Regions from separate parts of the Mesorhizobium sp. LjNodule214 genome, predicted to be linked through region 1. Evidence: riboswitches for the same ligand, from Rfam matches in the RefSeq annotation. Region 1 holds a riboswitch; each other region holds the start of a gene.
What was found. A riboswitch is a leader RNA that binds a small molecule or an ion and turns the genes downstream of it on or off. The one in region 1 is predicted to bind S-adenosylmethionine.
Positions count from the first base shown of each region.

Region 2: another riboswitch for S-adenosylmethionine. It lies ahead of metX (homoserine O-acetyltransferase MetX); the one in region 1 lies ahead of ACSQ3Z_RS07985 (O-succinylhomoserine sulfhydrylase).
Region 3: another riboswitch for S-adenosylmethionine. It lies ahead of ACSQ3Z_RS15130 (hypothetical protein); the one in region 1 lies ahead of ACSQ3Z_RS07985 (O-succinylhomoserine sulfhydrylase).

Region 1 is NZ_CAXUPE020000001.1:1,661,577-1,667,429, forward strand. Features, by position in the region: gene ACSQ3Z_RS07980 (ceramide glucosyltransferase) at 1-437, shown strand, start outside; gene ACSQ3Z_RS07985 (O-succinylhomoserine sulfhydrylase) at 477-1,664, opposite strand; SAM riboswitch at 1,721-1,798, opposite strand; gene ACSQ3Z_RS07990 (2'-deoxycytidine 5'-triphosphate deaminase) at 1,942-3,036, shown strand; gene ACSQ3Z_RS07995 (ABC transporter substrate-binding protein) at 3,133-3,906, shown strand; gene araD1 (AraD1 family protein) at 3,968-4,960, opposite strand; gene mmsB (multiple monosaccharide ABC transporter permease) at 5,162-5,853, opposite strand, start outside.
Region 2 is NZ_CAXUPE020000002.1:2,270,271-2,276,123, reverse strand. Features, by position in the region: gene metW (methionine biosynthesis protein MetW) at 1-608, opposite strand, end outside; gene metX (homoserine O-acetyltransferase MetX) at 667-1,836, opposite strand; SAM riboswitch at 1,913-1,990, opposite strand; gene hisC (histidinol-phosphate transaminase) at 2,126-3,235, shown strand; gene ACSQ3Z_RS24695 (prephenate/arogenate dehydrogenase family protein) at 3,242-4,177, shown strand; gene ACSQ3Z_RS24690 (sugar kinase) at 4,181-5,113, opposite strand; gene ACSQ3Z_RS24685 (DUF2125 domain-containing protein) at 5,123-5,853, opposite strand, start outside.
Region 3 is NZ_CAXUPE020000002.1:252,511-258,363, forward strand. Features, by position in the region: gene ACSQ3Z_RS15110 (peroxiredoxin-like family protein) at 174-848, shown strand; partial or broken gene ACSQ3Z_RS15115 (sensor histidine kinase) at 749-1,159, shown strand; gene ACSQ3Z_RS15120 (response regulator transcription factor) at 1,162-1,833, shown strand; partial or broken gene ACSQ3Z_RS15125 (response regulator transcription factor) at 1,939-2,275, shown strand; gene ACSQ3Z_RS15130 (hypothetical protein) at 2,586-2,846, opposite strand; SAM-I-IV-variant riboswitch at 2,910-3,008, opposite strand; gene ACSQ3Z_RS15135 (adenylate/guanylate cyclase domain-containing protein) at 3,589-5,340, shown strand.

The sequences.
Region 1 (5,853 bases):
GGCTGGGGCTGCGCGTCAATCTTGTCGCTTCGCCCTTCGAGCAGCCGCTTGGGGAGCGCCATCTCGGTGACATATGGTCGCGCCAGGCCCGCTGGGCGCGCCTGCGCCGCGTCACCTTCCCGTTGTTCTTCGCCCCCGAAATCCTGACCGGCGTGGCCGTGCCGCTGGCACTGGCGCTGGTCGCAGCGGCCGGCGCCGGCATCAGTCTGTCGCTCACCGTGCTCTGCGTTCTGGCGCTCGCCTATGTGCCGGAATGCGCGTTGGCTTGGGCCAAGGGCTGGTATCTGTCGCCACGTACCATTCCGGCGATGATGGTGCGTGACCTGATGCTGCCGGCGATCTGGGCGCGCGGCTGGCTCGGCGGCTCGGTCGACTGGCGCGGCAATGCGATGACCATCCGCACCAAGGCTATGACCGAGCTGGAAGAGGGCGCCTGAGCAACGCTCAGGCGTTTGTCCAATCGCAGTCTGGACCCTTTATTTGGCGGATTTCAGCGCCTGTTCGACATCGGCGAGCAGATCGTCCGCATCCTCAAGTCCGACCGAAAGCCTGAGCGTGCCCGGGCCGATACCGAGCTCGGCGCGCGCCTCGTCGCTGAGGTTCTTGTGCGTCGTCGTCGCCGGATGGGTTATCAGGCTCTTGGCGTCGCCGAGATTGTTGGAGATCAGCACGATGTCAAGCGCGTTCTGGAAGGCGAAGGCCGCCTGCTTGCCGCCCTTGACGTCGAGACAGATCAGCGTCGAGCCGCCCGTCATCTGCTTCTTGACGATATCGGCCTGCGGATGGTCGGCGCGGCCCGGATAGATGACGCGGGCGATTTCTGGGCGCTCGGCAAGGAAGTCGGCGATCTTGCCGGCACTTTCCGTCTGCTGGCGCACGCGCAGCGGCAGCGTCTCCAGGCCCTTGAGCAGCGTCCAGGCATTGAACGGCGACAGGCTGGGGCCGGTGTGGCGGAAATAGTCGTGCAAATTCTCGTCGATCCACTTCTTGTCCGACAGGATGACACCGCCGAGGCAGCGGCCCTGGCCGTCAATATGTTTTGTCGCCGAATAGACGACGATATGGGCGCCAAGCTGCAAGGGCTTCTGCTGCAAGGGCGTGGCAAAGACGTTGTCGACGATCAGCCTGGCGCCGATCGAATTGGCCAGCGAAGCGACGGCGGCGATGTCGACCACTTCCAGCGTCGGATTGGTCGGGCTTTCGAGGAAGAACAGTTTGGTGTTCGGCCTGACCGCCTTTTCCCAGTTGGCGATATCGGTGCCGTCGACCAGCGTTGCCTCGATGCCGTATTTCGGCGCCAGCGTCTCGACCACCCAGCGGCAGGAGCCGAACAGCGCGCGTGCCGCCACGATATGGTCGCCGGCCCTGGCGCTGCACAGAAGGGCAGCCGTCACCGCCGCCATGCCGGAGGCCGTGGCGCGCGCGTCTTCCGCGCCTTCCAGCGCGCACATGCGCTTTTCGAACATGTCGACGGTGGGATTGGCATAGCGCGAATAGATGAAGCCCGGTTCCTCGCCCTTGAAGCGGGCTTCCGCCGCCTGTGCCGTCTCGTAGACATAGCCCTGGGTGAGGTACATCGCCTCGGAGGTCTCGCCGAAGCCGGAACGCAAGGTCCCGCCATGCACGAGTGCCGTCTGAGGTTTCCAGTCGCGCTTCTTGGTCATTGCTCTGTCCCAAACACAAAAAAAACCGGCCGCGAAAGTCGCAACCGGTCCATACGGCCTTGCGGCCAACGGTCCTTTAGCGACTTGTTTAACGTGGCTGCAAGCCGACCGGCCAAATCACCACGGGATAACGACCCTTTAGACCCGCACCGCGCTTGCGTCAATTGCCGGCTTCATTAAGAGGTTTGTACCAGGCAGGTTCCGCAAAAGTGTTCGACGGTTTTGCGGCAAGAACCTGCGGCGAAAAAAAGCCCGGCCTTGAAGCGGAGCCAAGCCTTTGCGGCAGACAGGCATTCTTCCCGATCAGGACATTTCCGCGCTTTTCCAGTCGGGCGCGCTGAAATCGCCGCGCGCTCTCGACGCCGACCAAATCCAGCCGGCCAGCCTCGATCTGAGGCTCGGCGACAAGGCCTGGCGCGTGCGCGCCTCCTTCCTGCCCGGTCCCAACCACCAGGTCGTCGACAAGCTCGAGCGGCTGAAGCTGCACGAGATCAGCCTCGCCGAGGGCGCTGTGCTGGAAACCGGCTGCGTCTACATCGTGCCGCTGCTGGAAAGCCTGGCCTTGCCGGCCGACATTTCCGCTTCGGCCAACCCGAAGAGCTCGACCGGGCGGCTCGACATCTTCACCCGCGTGATGACCGATCGCGGCCATGAGTTCGACAAGATCGCCGCCGGCTATCATGGTCCACTCTATCTCGAGGTCAGCCCGCGCACCTTCCCGATCGTCGTGCGCGCCGGCTCGCGGCTGTCGCAGATCCGTTTCCGTACTGGCAACGCGCTGCTGTCGGAAGATGAATTGCGCGACCTGCACCATGCCGAGATGCTGGTGGCCACCGAGCCGCCTAACATTTCCGGCGGCGGCATTGCGCTGTCCATCGATCTCGACGGCGACAAGGACGGGCTGGTAGGCTATCGCGGCAAGCACCACACCGGCCTGATCGATGTCGACAAGCGTGCCGCGCAGGATGTCGTCGATTTCTGGGAGCCGCTCTACAAGAGCGGCGCCGGCGAACTGGTGCTCGATCCGGACGAGTTCTACATCCTGGTGTCCCGCGAGGCGGTGCATGTGCCGCCGCTCTACGCCGCCGAGATGACGCCCTTCGACCCGCTGGTCGGCGAATTCCGCGTCCATTATGCCGGCTTCTTCGATCCGGGCTTCGGCCATTCGGCGGCCGGCGGCACCGGCAGCCGGGCGGTGCTCGAAGTGCGCAGCCATGAAGTGCCCTTCATCCTCGATCACGGCCAGATCGTTGGGCGGCTGGTCTACGAGCACATGCTGAAACGGCCGCAGGCGCTTTACGGCACCGATCTCGGCTCGAACTACCAGGCGCAGGGCCTGAAACTGTCCAAGCATTTCCGCGCCGCGCGCTGATCTTTCCGCCACCGCCAGACCGTGCTTGCCTGACCGGGCGCGCCATGCTTGGCTGTGCCTCGGTCCGTCAAGGTGACGGAAATAAAGGGGAAGACCATGCAAATCTCGAGATGGATCCTGTCGGCAGCCGCGGCTGCCATGCTGACGCTCGGCGCCGGTTCGATGTCGGTGCAGGCAGCGGAGAAACTGAAGATCGGCACCGAGGGCGCCTATCCGCCGTTCAACACCATCACTCCGGACGGCAAGGTCGTCGGCTTCGACATCGACATCGCCGATGCGTTGTGCGCGCAGATGAAGGTCGAATGCGAAATCGTCACCCAGGACTGGGACGGCATCATTCCCGCCCTGCAGGCCAAGAAATTCGACGCCATTATCGCGTCGATGAGCATCACCGAGGAGCGCAAGAAGCAGGTCGCCTTCACCAACAAATACTATACGACGCCGCTTGCGCTGGTCGCGCCGAAGGACAGCGAGCTGACCTCGACCGACCCGGCAGCCCTTGCCGGCAAGACCGTGGGTGCCCAGGCATCGACCACCCAGGCCGATTTCGCCCAGGACGTCTACGGCAAGGCCGGCGCCGAGGCCAAACTCTACCCGACCCAGGAAGAGGCGATCACCGACCTGCAAAACGGCCGCCTCGACGCGGTGATCTCGGACAAGTTTGTGCTGGTCGACTGGATGAAGAAGGCGAGCGACGGCTGCTGCAAGATGGTCGGCGACGTCAAGGGCACCGAGACTGAAGCCGGCATCGCCGTGCGCCTTGACGACACCGCACTGCGCGACAAGCTCAACGCGGCCATAGACGCCATCGTCGCCGACGGCACCTACAAGAAGATCCAGGCCAAGTATTTCGACTTCGATATTTATTGAGAGGTTGAAACTGCCAATCTCCCCCACAAGGAGGGGGGAGATCACGCTGTCATCGCCTGCTTTACAGCGCCTTCACCGCCACCTTCACCGGCTTTTCGATTTCGAGCGGGTTGCGCAGCGGCAGGCCGAAGTCACCGGCTTCGATCTCGAAAACATCGCCGGCTTCGGTCCTGATGCCGTCGGCGAAGGACAGCGTCGCCGTGCCGAACATGTGCACATGCACGTCGCCGGGCTGGCGGAAGGCCGAGTATTTGAAATGGTGGTGTTCGAGATTGGCGATGGTGTGCGACATGTTCGCCTCGCCCGACAGGAACGGCTTTTCCCAAAGCAGCTTGCCGTCGCGAACAATGCGCGATGAGCCCCTGACGTCGGAGGGCAGATCGCCAATCAGGATCTCCGGCCCGAACGAGGCGTTGCGCAGCTTGGAATGCGCCAGGAACAGGTAGTTCACGCGCTCGGTGACATGGTCTGAAAACTCGTTCGATAGCGTGAAGCCGACGCGGAACGGCGCGCCGTCGTCGCCGATGACGTAGATGCCGGCGATCTCCGGCTCCTCGCCGGCATCCTGTGCGAAGGCGGGCGACATCAGCGCCGCGCCTGGCGCCACCGCCATGGTGCCGTTGCCCTTGTAGAACCATTCCGGCTGCACGCCGGTCTGGCCCTTCGCCGGCTTGCCGCCCTCCAACCCCATGCGGAACATCTTCATGGAATCGGTGAGCTGCTCCTCGCCATCCGAATTGAGCTTCTTGTGCATGGAATCGCGCGTCGCCGCCGACCCGAGATGCGTCAATCCGGTGCCGGTGAGGTGGAGGTGCGCCGGATCCGGATGATTGATCGGCGACAGCACCCGTCCCTTCTTGTAGGCGGCGTCGAGATCGACGGCCTCACCAAAACCCTTGCGCTCGATCAGCGCGGCGAGCCCGGTGCCTGTGCGCGCGGCCTCCATGGCCAGCGAATAGACGCTGCGGGCGCCGTTGATGATCCGGGTCTTGCCGCCGTTGCGGGCAACGACGCGGATCGTCTCGGCGTCGTCGAGGATCTGGGAGATCAGCATGATGTACCCTCTCTCTGGTGCCTTGGCCCGGCCGCCTGCATGGCAAACCCTGACCATCGCGGCTCGGAACCAATCCGCGCCACGGGTGAAATTCTTCGTCCGGATTGCGCTCGCAGGCCTGGTCCCTCGGGGGACTTCTCTGCATCGGCGGGTTGCCGACGGCCGCGATGTGACCCGTATGCCTTCCTGGTTGCCTCGCCCTTAACCCTTGTTCTTGTTGTAGACGTCGAAGACCACGGCGCCGAGCAGCACCAGGCCTTTGACGACCTGCTGCCAGTCGACATTGACGCCCATGATCGACATGCCGTTGTTCATGACGCCCATGATGAAACCGCCAACCACCGCGCCGATCACCTGGCCGACGCCGCCCATGGCCGAAGCGCCACCGATGAACACCGCGGCGATGACGTCGAGCTCGCTGCCGAGGCCTGCAGCTGGAACCGCTTGTCCGAGCCGCGCCGCGATGATCAGGCCGCCAAGCGCCGACAGCACGCCCATGTTGACGAACACCATCAGGGTCAGCCGTTCGGTCTTGATGCCCGATAGCTGCGCCGCCTTGGCATTGCCGCCCATCGCATAGATGCGGCGGCCGATCGTCATGCGTTTGGTGACGAAGACGAACAGCGCGATCAGCACGCCCATCACCATGAGAACGATCGGCAGGCCCCTGTAGCTGGCGAACTGGTAGACAAGGAACAGCGCCAGCGCGCTGGTCACCAGGGTCTTGATGACAAACAGCGTGAAGGGCTCGGCTTCATAGCCATGTGCTTCGCGCGTACGCCGTGCCTTGAGCCCGAAATAGGCATAGGCAAGCACGGCGATCAGGCCCAGCACGATCGTCGTCATGTGCAGCGTCAGGCCGCTGCCGACGATGGTCTTGCCGGCGGCGTTCA
Region 2 (5,853 bases), on a different contig from region 1:
TTCAGCAAGAACACCGCCTGCTGGCCGAAGAAATTCCAGAACCACCACGGCATCGAGAGGCCGATCTTCTGGCCGTTGGCGTCGAGAGCGGTCGCCCTTTCCACCGTGGCGCCGAGCTCCTCGACCAGATTGACGAAGTCGCGGATGGTGCAGAAATGGATGTTGGGTGTGTCGTACCAGGAATAGGGCAGGTCCTTGGTCACCGGCATCCGTCCCTTGACAAACAGCGACAGCCGCACCCGCCAGTGGCCGAAATTGGGGAAGGAGACGATGGCGCGGTTGCCGATCCTTAGCAGTTCGTCGAGCACCAGCTTAGGGTTGCGGGTGGCCTGCAGGGTCTGCGACAGGACGACGAAATCAAAACCCTTGTCGGGATAGAATTCGAGGTCCGTGTCGGCGTCGCCCTGGATGACGCTTAGGCCGCGCGCCACGCATTCGTTGACGCCGCGCTGCGACAATTCCAGGCCGCGGCCGTCGACGTGCTTGGTCGCCTGCAGCAGTTCGAGCAGCAGGCCGTCGCCGGAGCCGACGTCCAGCACCCGCGACCGCGGCGGGATGAGACCGGCGACGACTTCAAGGTCGACGCGCTGGGCGCGGTTGACGCTCATGGCTTCGCCTCCTGCCTGGCGCATGGTCCCGGTCCGAAAAGTCTGCTACTTTTCGGGGTCATGCGCTAAGCCCTCTGGCCCGGGCGGCCGAGCCGATGAAGCCGTTGATGGCGGCGAACAGTTCCGGTTCCTCGAGCAGGAAGGCATCGTGGCCGCGGTCGGTGTCGATCTCGACGAAGGAGACGGAGGCGCCGGCGGCGTTCAGCGCATGCACGATCGAGCGGCTCTCTTCGGTCGGGAACAGCCAGTCGCTGGTGAAGGACACCAGGCAGAAGCGGGTCTTGGTGCCGGCAAAGGCATCGGCCAGCCGGCCGCCATGGTCGGCGGCGAGGTCGAAGTAATCCATGGAACGGGTCATGTAGAGATAGGAGTTGGCGTCGAAGCGATCGACGAAGGTCATGCCCTGATGGCGCAGGTAGCTCTCGATCTGGAAGTCGGCGTCGAAGCCGAACGTCAGCGCCTCGCGGTCCTGCAGATTGCGGCCGAACTTGCGGTGAAGTGCCGCTTCCGACAGATAGGTGATGTGGGCGGCCATGCGCGCCACCGCCAGGCCCTTTTCCGGGCGCTTGCCATGCTCGAAATATTTGCCGCCATGCCAGTCCGGGTCGGCCATGACGGCTTGCCGGCCGACCTCATGGAAGGCGATGTTCTGCGAGGAATGGCGGGCGCCGGTGGCGATCGGCAACGCAGAGAAGACGCGCTCCGGATAGGTCGAGGCCCATTCCAGCACCTGCATGCCGCCCATCGAGCCGCCGAGCACGCAGAACAGTTTTTCGATGCCGAAATGGTCGACCAGCATAAGCTGCGCTCGCACCATGTCGCGGATGGTGATGATCGGCAGGTCGAGCCCGTAGGGCTTGCCGGTGGCCGGATTGGTCGAGGCGGGGCCGGTGGACCCGAGACAGCCGCCGATGACGTTGGAACAGATGACGAAGAAACGGTTGGTGTCGATGATCCTGCCGGGGCCGATCAGCGCCTCCCACCAGCCCGGCTTGCCGGTCACCGGATTGGTGCTGGCAACGTGCTGGTCGCCGGTCAGCGCATGGCAGACGAGGATGGCGTTGGAGCGGGCATCGTTCAGCGTGCCATAGGTCTGGTAGGCGATCTGGAACGGCGACAAAAGCGTGCCGGCGTCGAGCTTCAGCGGCTTGTCGGCGCCGAAACGCAACACCGGGCTCGACGGTGCGTCGATCTCGTTGTTGGTTTTTCCAGGGCGCGGAGCGGCCATTGTCTCTCTCTTGCATTACGCATCGTCCGGCCGGCGGCGGACAACAAAAAACCGGCAATGCCCTCGCAAAGCCGGTTACAGGATGCAAACGGCCCTTTAGCGAGTTGTTTAACGTGGCTGCAAGCCGACCGGCCAAATCACCACGGAACTGTCACATTCTTCTAGAACTCGCGCGCCTTGCCGTCAACGGCCGGTCGCTCGCGCCACTGCCGGCTCTCGACATTCCGGGCCACGGCTAGTATTTCCGCTGCGGCTTCCGGCGGAAGAATTCTCGATGGATTTGTTAGACATGAACAAGAGACCGGATCAGGCACGGCCAACGCCCCGCGCGGGCATCATGGATATCGACGCCTATGTGCCCGGCAAGAGCACGGCGCCGGCCGGTGTCGCCAAGGTCTACAAATTGTCGTCGAACGAGAACCCGCTCGGCCCGTCGCCGAAGGCGATCGAGGCCGCGCGCGAGGTCGCGGCAAAACTCGATATCTATCCCGACGGCACCGCCAGGCGGCTGCGCGAGGCGATCGCCGAGGTGCACGGGCTGAATGCGGCAAACATCATCTGTTCCAACGGCTCCGACGAGATATTGGGCCTGCTGGCGCAGACCTATCTGGCGCCTGGCGATGAAGCGATTTTTACCGAACACGCCTTCATGGTCTACAAGATCTACATCCAGTCGGCCGGTGCGACGCCGGTCGCTGTCAAGGAGACCGACGAGCGCGCCGACATCGATGCGATACTGGCCGCCGTGACGCCGCGCACCAAGATCGTGTTTCTCGCCAATCCCAACAATCCGACCGGCACCTATGTGCCGTTCCAGGAGGTGCGCCGCCTGCATGCGAGGCTGCCGAAAAACGTGCTTCTGGTGCTCGATGCGGCTTACGCAGAATATGTCCGCCGCAACGACTATGAAGCCGGCATCGAGTTGGTCGGCGGAACCGAGAACGTGGTCATGACCCGCACCTTCTCCAAGCTCGGCCTTGGCGGGGCGCGGATCGGCTGGATGTATGGTCCGATGCACGTCGTCGACGCGATCAACCGCATTCGCGGCCCCTTCAACGTCAACGCCACGGCGATCGAGGCCGGGATCGCCGCCATCCGCGACCGCGCCCATGTCGAGCGCAGCGTGGTGCACAACGAGACCTGGCTGACCTGGTTGACTGAGGAATTGACAAAGCTGGGCCTCAGGGTAACGCCGAGCGTCGGCAATTTCCTGCTGATCCACTTTCTCGACGACAAGAAGCATTCGGCGGCGGCTGCCGACGACTACCTTACTGCGCGCGGCTTCATTTTGCGGCGCGTTTCCGGTTACGGCTTTCCCAATGCGCTGCGCATGAGCATCGGCACCGAAGAAGCCAATCGCGGCGTCATCGACGCCCTCACGACATTCCTGAAAAGCTAGAACACCATGACATCACCGCTGTTCGAAAAGATCGCGCTGGTCGGCATCGGCCTGATCGGCTCGTCGCTGGCCCGCGTCATCCGCCGCGAGGGCCTCGCTCGCCATGTCGCCATCTCGACGCGCAGCGAAACGACGCTGGGGCGGGCCAGGGAACTTGGGCTGGGGGATTCCTACACCACCGATGCGAAGGAAGCGGTGCGCGATGCCGATCTGATCATCGTTTCGGTGCCGGTCGGCTCCTCCGGCGCGGTCGCGGAAGAAATCGCGCCGGCGCTGAAGAAGGGCGCCATCCTCACCGATGTCGGCTCGACCAAGGCCTCCGTCATCGCGCAGATGCAGCCGCATGTGCCGGAGAGCGTGCATTTCATACCCGGCCATCCGCTGGCCGGCACGGAAAAATCGGGGCCGGATGCCGGCTTCGCCGACCTCTTCGACAATCGCTGGTGCATCTTCACGCCGCTGCCGGGCACCGATCCGGAGGCGCTGGAGCGGCTGTCGGAATTCTGGCGGCGTTGCGGCTCCAACATCGACACAATGGACCCGCAGCATCACGATATGACTTTGGCCATCGTCTCGCATCTGCCTCATATCATCGCCTACAACATCGTCGGCACCGCCGACGATTTGCAGTCGGTGACCAAGTCCGAAGTCATCAAATATTCGGCTTCCGGTTTTCGCGACTTCACCCGTCTCGCCGCTTCCGACCCGACCATGTGGCGCGACGTCTGCCTGCATAACAAGGATGCGATCCTCGAAATGCTGGCGCGATTCTCGGAGGATCTCGCCTCGCTGCAGCGGGCGATCCGCTGGGGCGACGGCGAAAAGCTGTTCGACCTGTTCACCCGCACGCGTGCCGTGCGCCGCTCGATCATTGAGGCCGGCCAGGACATCGACGTGCCGGACTTCGGCCGGCAAGCCGTCGAGCATCCGGCCAAGGGGTAGGTCTCACGCCTCCAAATTTGCCGGCCAGTGGGCCGCCATCATGGCCAGCGTCTCGGCCCGGTCCGGCGCGCCCAGCCGGCCGCCGAAGCGCAGGCATTTGAGCGCGGCGGCAGCACTGGCAAAGCGCAAGGCCTGCTCGGGAGGCATGGCCTCCGCGAGGCCGACGGCAAAGGCGCCGTGAAATACATCGCCGGCGGCAAGTGTGTCCACCGCCTTGATCCTCGGCGCCTCGACATGGCGCACACAGCCGGCGGAATGGTCATGCCACCAGCTTCCCGCCGCCCCGCCTGTCACCGCGACAAAGGCATCGGTGCGGCTGGCGAGGTCGGCGCAGGCAGTCTCCGGATCCAGTGCCTGGCCGCAAACGATGCGTGCCGCAGGCTCGGAGGCGACGATGTGCGTGGCTAAAGGCAACAATTGCTCCAGCACCTCCAGCGGCGCGGTATCGGCGTCGAGGATCGCCGGACAGCCGGCGGCGCTTGCCGCGGTCAGGGCAAGTGCGGCAGCGCCCGGCCAGCGGACATCGACCAGCACGGCGTCGAAACCGGAAAGATCGGCGGGCAATTTCTCGGGATCGGCCTGCGCCTTCGGGTCGTAAAAGGGAACGATGATGCGTTCGCCATGGGCGTCGACCAGGATCGCCGCCAGTGCCGAGCGCGCGCCACTGACGCGCCGGACAAGGCTGCAATCGACACCCTCGGCCTCGATGCCGGCAATGAGTTGGTCGGCGACGGCATCGTCGCCCGCGCTTGCCCAAAGCGAAACCTCGGCGCCGAGACGCCGCGCGGCGCAAGCAGCACTGGTGGCCATGCCGGAGGCCATCTGGGCAGCGTCGGAGGCGATAAACTTGCCCTGATGCATGGGCAGCGTGTCGAGGCGAAGGATCGTGTCCAGCGTCAGCGCGCCAACGCTCAAGAGCCTTACCGGTCTGCTCATTCGTTGTTCCTAATCGACCGGCTTGATCTTGCCTAGCGGGATGAAGCCGAGCGACGCCTTGCCCTTGACGATCCGGAGCGGCATCGACGGTTCGTTGCCAAGCATTGCCAGGCCGGCAAAACCCTGTTCGATCTCGCTCTTGCGCTCGGGGATGGCGGCGCCGAGGATTGCCGCCACCGCCTTGGGATCTTTCAGCCTGATCGTCAGATCGGCGTCGATCAGACCCTCGGCATCGACCGACAGCGGTCCGGAGACCGTAACCCGCGCGTTGCCTGACGAGAGGTCCAGCTTGGCGATGTCGACGGCCTGGCCGCGCAGGCTCTTTACCTGCTTCCCGATCAGAGCGACGCCGTTCCTCAGCGTCGCCTCGCCGCTGCCGTCGAGCGCCGGCAGCACGCGGCCGCCGAATGCGTCTGAGTCGATTTCAAGATCGCCAAAATTCCCGAGATAATCGAGGTCCTGGCCGTTCGGACGCAGCTCTCCAGCCGCCGTCCCTGCGCTGAAGAGCTCGACCGGATCGGTGTCGTCGATCGGGTCGGTCTGGCCGGACAGCCCCTCCGCCTTCAGCGCAATGCGCCGGGGCAGCGGCCAGGAGAGTTTGACGTCTGCCTGCAACTTATCCCAGTCGATCCAGAGCGGTGTCATGCCCGGCACGGAGGTCCTGAGCGGCCCGCGCAGGTTGGCGACCGGCGACAGAGGCCGGGTGATCTGCGCGACGGCATTGAAGCTGCCGGTCGAGG
Region 3 (5,853 bases), on a different contig from region 1:
ATGGCCGGAAATCAAGCTCGGAAAGTGCCGACACTAAGGTAGCGCCGCAACGTCCGCCATCTCTGTGCTACATTGCAATTTCAACAGCACAGGAAGTATGTGCCGAACACGGGCTGGAGCCGGAAGTAGCGCCGCGCTTTCGTTGCTGGATTGACCCGCGAGGAGGATCAAGCATGTCTGACCGCGCCGACGTAGGCCCTCTGCAACTGGGCGAAACGGCGCCCAATTTCGTGCTCGACGCGATTACTCGCGAGGGCAAGATAGCTATCGACGATTTCCGCGGCGAGAAGCCAGTGCTGGTCGGACTGTATCGAGGTCTCCATTGTCCTTTTTGCAGGCGTCATATCGCGACGGTTTCGCTGCTCACACCAGCCCTTAACGCAAAGGGCATCGAAACCCTCACGGTGGTGAACACGCCCATCGAACGGGCACGCCTTTATCTCCGTTATCATCCGATGCCGGCTCTGCTCGCGGCGTCTGATCCTGAGCGGGCTTCACACCGCGCCTTTGGGCTCCCCAATATGCAGATCACCGAGGGCGAGAGCGTATGGCCGCACAAGGTCTCAATGAGCGATGTGAAGGCGATGCGGGTCAACGTGCCGGGCGAAATGCCTGAGCCGATGGATCCGTTTGCCACGCTCGAATATCTGAACAAAAAAGACAATTACGATATCACTGAAGCGGACCAGCAAATGATGGCGACCGGCGTGGGCCAGCTCATGGGTCAGTTCCTGCTCGACCGCAACGGCGTCGTTCGGTGGACGTTCGCGTCGTTGTCAGCGCCGAAAAACCGGGCCATCGACTACCGGTCAGGGCCGACAGGGTTCATCTTCAGCAAGTCATTCTGAACCTGGCAACCAATGCGATGGACGCCATGACTGATGCCTCTACCATCGATCGCAAGCTGACGTTTCACGCCGCGCTGCATGATGACGCGAAGGTAGAGCTGTCGATTTCCGACACTGGGCACGGCATTCCGAAAAACCGCCTCGACAGTGTGTTCGATGCGTTCTACACGACCAAATCCACTGGCACCGGGCTTGGGCTCTCAATCGCCCGCGCCATCGTGGAAACCTACGGCGGAAAGATCTGGGCGGACAATCGTGCCGGTGGCGGCGCCGTATTCCGTTTCGTCCTGCCACTCGCCCAAGCTGCCTGACCATGGAACCGATCATCCACATCATCGATGACGACGCGTCGTTTCGAACGGCGCTCGGTCGGATCGTCGAAGTTTCGGGCTATCGGGCCAACTGCTACGAGTCGGGCGAGGATTTCCTGGCTCGGGTGCCTGAATCCGAAGCCGGATGCATCCTGCTGGATCTGCGTATGCCCGGGCTCAGCGGCCCGGAGCTGCAGGAAAGGCTCGCGCAGGCGGTGCCGCTGCTTCCCATCGTCTTTTTGACGGGCCAAGGCACCATCGCAGCCAGCGTCCAGGCGATGAAGGCAGGCGCCGATGATTTTCTGGAGAAACCCGTCTCGTCGAAAATCTTGCGAGCGGCGATCGAGCGCGCGCTGGTGCAGAACGAGAAGCGGCGCGCCGGACACGATCAGATTCAGGTGCTTCAGGCCAAGGTGTCAAATCTTACGCCCCGCGAAATCCAGGTTTTCGACTTTGTTGTTCGCGGCAAGCGGAACAAGCAGGTTGCGTATGACTTGAACACATCCGAGCGAACGATCAAGGCGCACCGGCACAGCATCATGGAAAAGCTAAGCGTGACCTCGCTGGCCGAGATGGTGTCTATCGCCGAGCGACTAGGGCGCATCGAGCCAACGCCCATAGTCCCAAATCCAACGCCCGATTCTTCACCAAAGGCCAATATCCAGCGACATTAACTCGGCTCACAATCCCGTTCGAAACGCTCATGCCCGTCAGCCCTTCGAGGAACGAATTTGGAAAGCCCGCCATGGACAGTGGCTGTCGTGGAAGATGATCCGAGCATGCGAAGAAGCATCGAACGGTTGCTATACGCACACGGTTACAAAACCATGGGGTAACGATTCGGCAGAAAGATTTCTCGAACGCGATGCTTCCAGCACTATAGCTTGCCTGGTGCTCGACATTCATCTTGGCAATATGTCCGGCATCCAATTGCGCCATTGGCTAACCGATTCAGGCTCTAGCTTACCGGTTATCTTCATCACTGCCGTCGACGACGACACTCTTGAAGCGCAGGCGCTTGCAGCAGGCTGCCTTGCATATCTGCACAAACCATTCGCAGCCAAGCTTTTGCTTTCTGCTATCGCCAAAGCCCTCGCGGGACCATCAGACGCGTAAGTGAGTTTTCTGTTCGATGTCGTCCGGCAAGGCCCGATCTTGGGGCTACTGTCCGCTTCAGAAGCTTGCAGTTGGTGCGCCACAATCCTCCGAAACGAGCGCGGTATTGGGAGGCCGCTTTGGGTCAACTCAGGACATCGGATCCTGGAGATTTAACGTCCGCTATCGTTCTTCCCTGCACCACAAGCGGACCTACTGCTCCCGGCCCGAATCGGACGTTCGTTGACAACCGGTACTGACCTAAGTGGGCATTCGCAGCGGGCTTGGACTTTGCGAAGCTTGATCGGCCTTCCGCGTCAACCCGCAGCAGTCAACCCCGTATCATGGAGTGCAAGATGGCCTGCATGTGCTCTTCCAGGTCGAGCTCGCCTCGTGCCTCAACAGTCAACAGGTACTCGGCCTTGGCTCGGCGGTCGTCCCGGCTGATCGCAGGATAGGAACAGATGTCCAGCAATGCTTCCTGTTCAACTCGGTCTGCCATCTTGCGGTCGTGCCAGCTGCTGCCCGCTCGATGAACTGCTCGATGGAGCGCGGCATAGGCGGTCACATGGGTTGCGATCATCGCCTGCAATTCGCGCGAAGTACCCTCCCCTTCATGAAAATGCCCTCCATCGTTTCGCACGCATCTGGAGGGCTGGCGACCTACTGTTGCCCCGTTCAGGGCCACATCGTCTTCACCACCGTTGCCGGTCAGGCTGGTTGGCGGGGCCGAAGCCCTCTCTGGATGCACAGATCAGTTTAACAAAAACGATTGCACTTCGGCAAGTTTTCTCCTCGTGGTTGAAGTTTGGGGGGTGTGAGATCGAGCAGATTTGAGGCTCCACAAACCACCCCCACCCCGCTACAGGACAAACCCCGGAGGCGGGTGCCGGCGACCGGCCGTCCCGGCGGCGGCGATCTCACCCGCTGGCGTTCTAGTCTAGAGTCAAACTCTACCAACTGGCTGCCGCCGATGGCCGAGGTGAATGGGAAGTTGCCGTTCGGCTCAACAGCCAGAACGGGCACGTTGCGCCAACTACCAAGCCACTACTCGGACGTCGCGTTCTTGGGCCGAGAGCAGTAGGTCCGCTTGTAGCTAGGGAGTGACGATAGCGGACGTTCAACCTCCAAGGTCTGATGTCGTGAGCTGACCCTAAAATAGCCCTCCGGCAGCACCCGCGATCGGACCATAAACCACGCCATGTGAGGAATGGCCAAAGCGACGTGGTAAGTTGATCTGTGCTGGCGCCGGCACTGCACGCTCGCATCCGAGGCAGGACTAGAATACGCTCGCCGCCCGGAGCTTCGACCTATGAAAGAGGCAGGACACAAGTATGGAGCGACGCCTCACCGCAATCCTTGCTGCCGACGTCGTCGGCTACAGCCGCCTCATGGGAGCCGACGAGGTTGGCACGCTCGCACAGCTGAGGAGGCTTCGCGCCGAAGTGATCGAGCCCAAGATCACAGAGTCGCACGGACGCATCGTCGGTTCCGCTGGCGACAGCCTTCTTGTCGAATTCGCCAGCGCAGTCCACGCGGTGCAGTGTGCGGTCGAAGCCCAGGAGGGATTGGCCGCTCACAATGCAAGTTTGCCCGAAGAAAAGCGCATGACTTTCCGCATGGGCGTGAATTTGGGCGACGTGATTGCAGAGGACGATACGATCTACGGTGATGGCGTGAACATCGCCGCGCGGATCGAGAAGCTTGCAGAACCTGGCAGCGTCTGCGTCGCGAGCAACGTCTACGAGCAGGTCAAAGGCAAACTAGACTACGCCTACACCGACCTCGGTAGCCATCAGGTCCACAACATCGTGGCGGCGGTGCGCGCCTATCGGGTCAGTCGAGCAAAACCCACTTCGGCATTCTCGACAAGGGATACGCTGACGCTTCCCGAAAAACCGTCCATCGCGGTCTTGCCATTCGACAACCTAAGTGGCGACCCCGAGCAGGGCTACTTCGCTGATGGCATGGTGGAGGAGATCATCACCGCGCTGTCCCGGACGCGCTGGCTGTTCGTCATCGCGCGCAACTCGAGCTTTACCTACAAGGGCCGGGCAGTGGACATTAGGCAGGTTGGACGCGAGCTTGGTGTGCGCTACGTGCTTGAAGGGAGCGTGCGCAAGGCGGCGAGCAGGGTGCGCATCACCGGGCAGCTTATCGATGCGACAACGGGTGCACATCTATGGGCCGACCGTTTCGACGGCGGGCTGGAGGACGTTTTTGACCTGCAGGAGGAAGTGACCAGGAGCGTCGTCGGAGCGATCGCTCCGAAGCTGGAAGAGGCAGAGATCGAGCGGGCCAAGCGCAAGCCGACCGAGCACCTTGACGCTTACGACTACTATCTGCGCGGGATAGCAAGCCTCCACCAGTTGACCAGGGAATTCACCGCAAACGCCCTCCAGTTGTTTTACAAAGCCATCGAACTCGACCCCGAATTCGCCTCGGCATACGGCATGGCCGCCTGGTGTGCCGTCATACGCAAGGCGAACGGTTGGATGACGGATCGCAAGCAAGAAACCGCCGAGACGGAACGCCTGGCTCTGAAGGCAGTGGATTTGGGGAGGGATGACGCGGTTGCGCTCGCACGCGGCGGGAGCGCGCTCGCCTTCGTCGTGGGCGACAACAATAGCGGGGCAGCGTTCATTGATCGTGCGCTTGCGCTCAATCCGAACCTGGCCACTGCGTGGCTATTCAGCGGCTGGGTCAGAGCCGACCTCGGTGATACGGAAACCTCACTCCAGCACCTGGCGACTGCGATACGCATGAGCCCAGTCGACCCGCTCATTTTCGATATGCAGATTGCGGTTGCAGTGGCTCATCTCTTCGCTGGTCGATTTGAGGAGGCATCATCTTGGGCTGAAAGGTCGTTGCGGGAAAAGCCGGACTTTTTGCCGTCGTTGCGCATTGCGGCTGCAAGCTATGCTCACGCCGGCCGAACCGAGGATGCGCAAAAGGTGGTGAGCCGAATTCTCGCCCTCGATCCTAGCCAACGAATTTCCAATCTCGCCGACGTCGTTTCAATCATCCGTGCGGCCGATATGGCTCTGCTTTCAGAAGGTTTGCGAAAGGCGGGGCTGCCGGAATAGCGCTGCCATGCTGGCGCATCGATCGCGAGTTGGTAGTTAAAACGTGGGCAGCCTGCTCTTCACGGAGAGCGGGCTTGTGGTCGAACCGGCGCAGGCCCCGATCTCGGCATTCCGTTCGAGGGGACGAGAGGGCCATTGAACGCCACATGAAGCGCTCTGCAAAGCCACTGGATCTGGCACTTCGGCGTGTTTCGACGACACAGAGATTGTGAGCTCCGCTTTGAGCGAGAGATGGGTGCCCCACCGGACAGGCGGATCAAACCCCGTATTGCGGTGGCGCCAACGGACTCTTCGGGAACGACATTTTAGAGAGTGTCACCGCGGGCTCAGTCGCGAACTTTTTCAACGAAACCGGCCAAGAGCGGACTTTGCGCGCTCGGGCTTGCGACCCACATTCTCAAGCAGACTGGGTCCTACGAGCAGGCGAGCTACGCGATTCAGGACACTCCCGACATGGTGGCTAAGCACTATGGCCGCTTCTTGCCCCAGGACAAAGCTGCCCTGGCAGCGAGG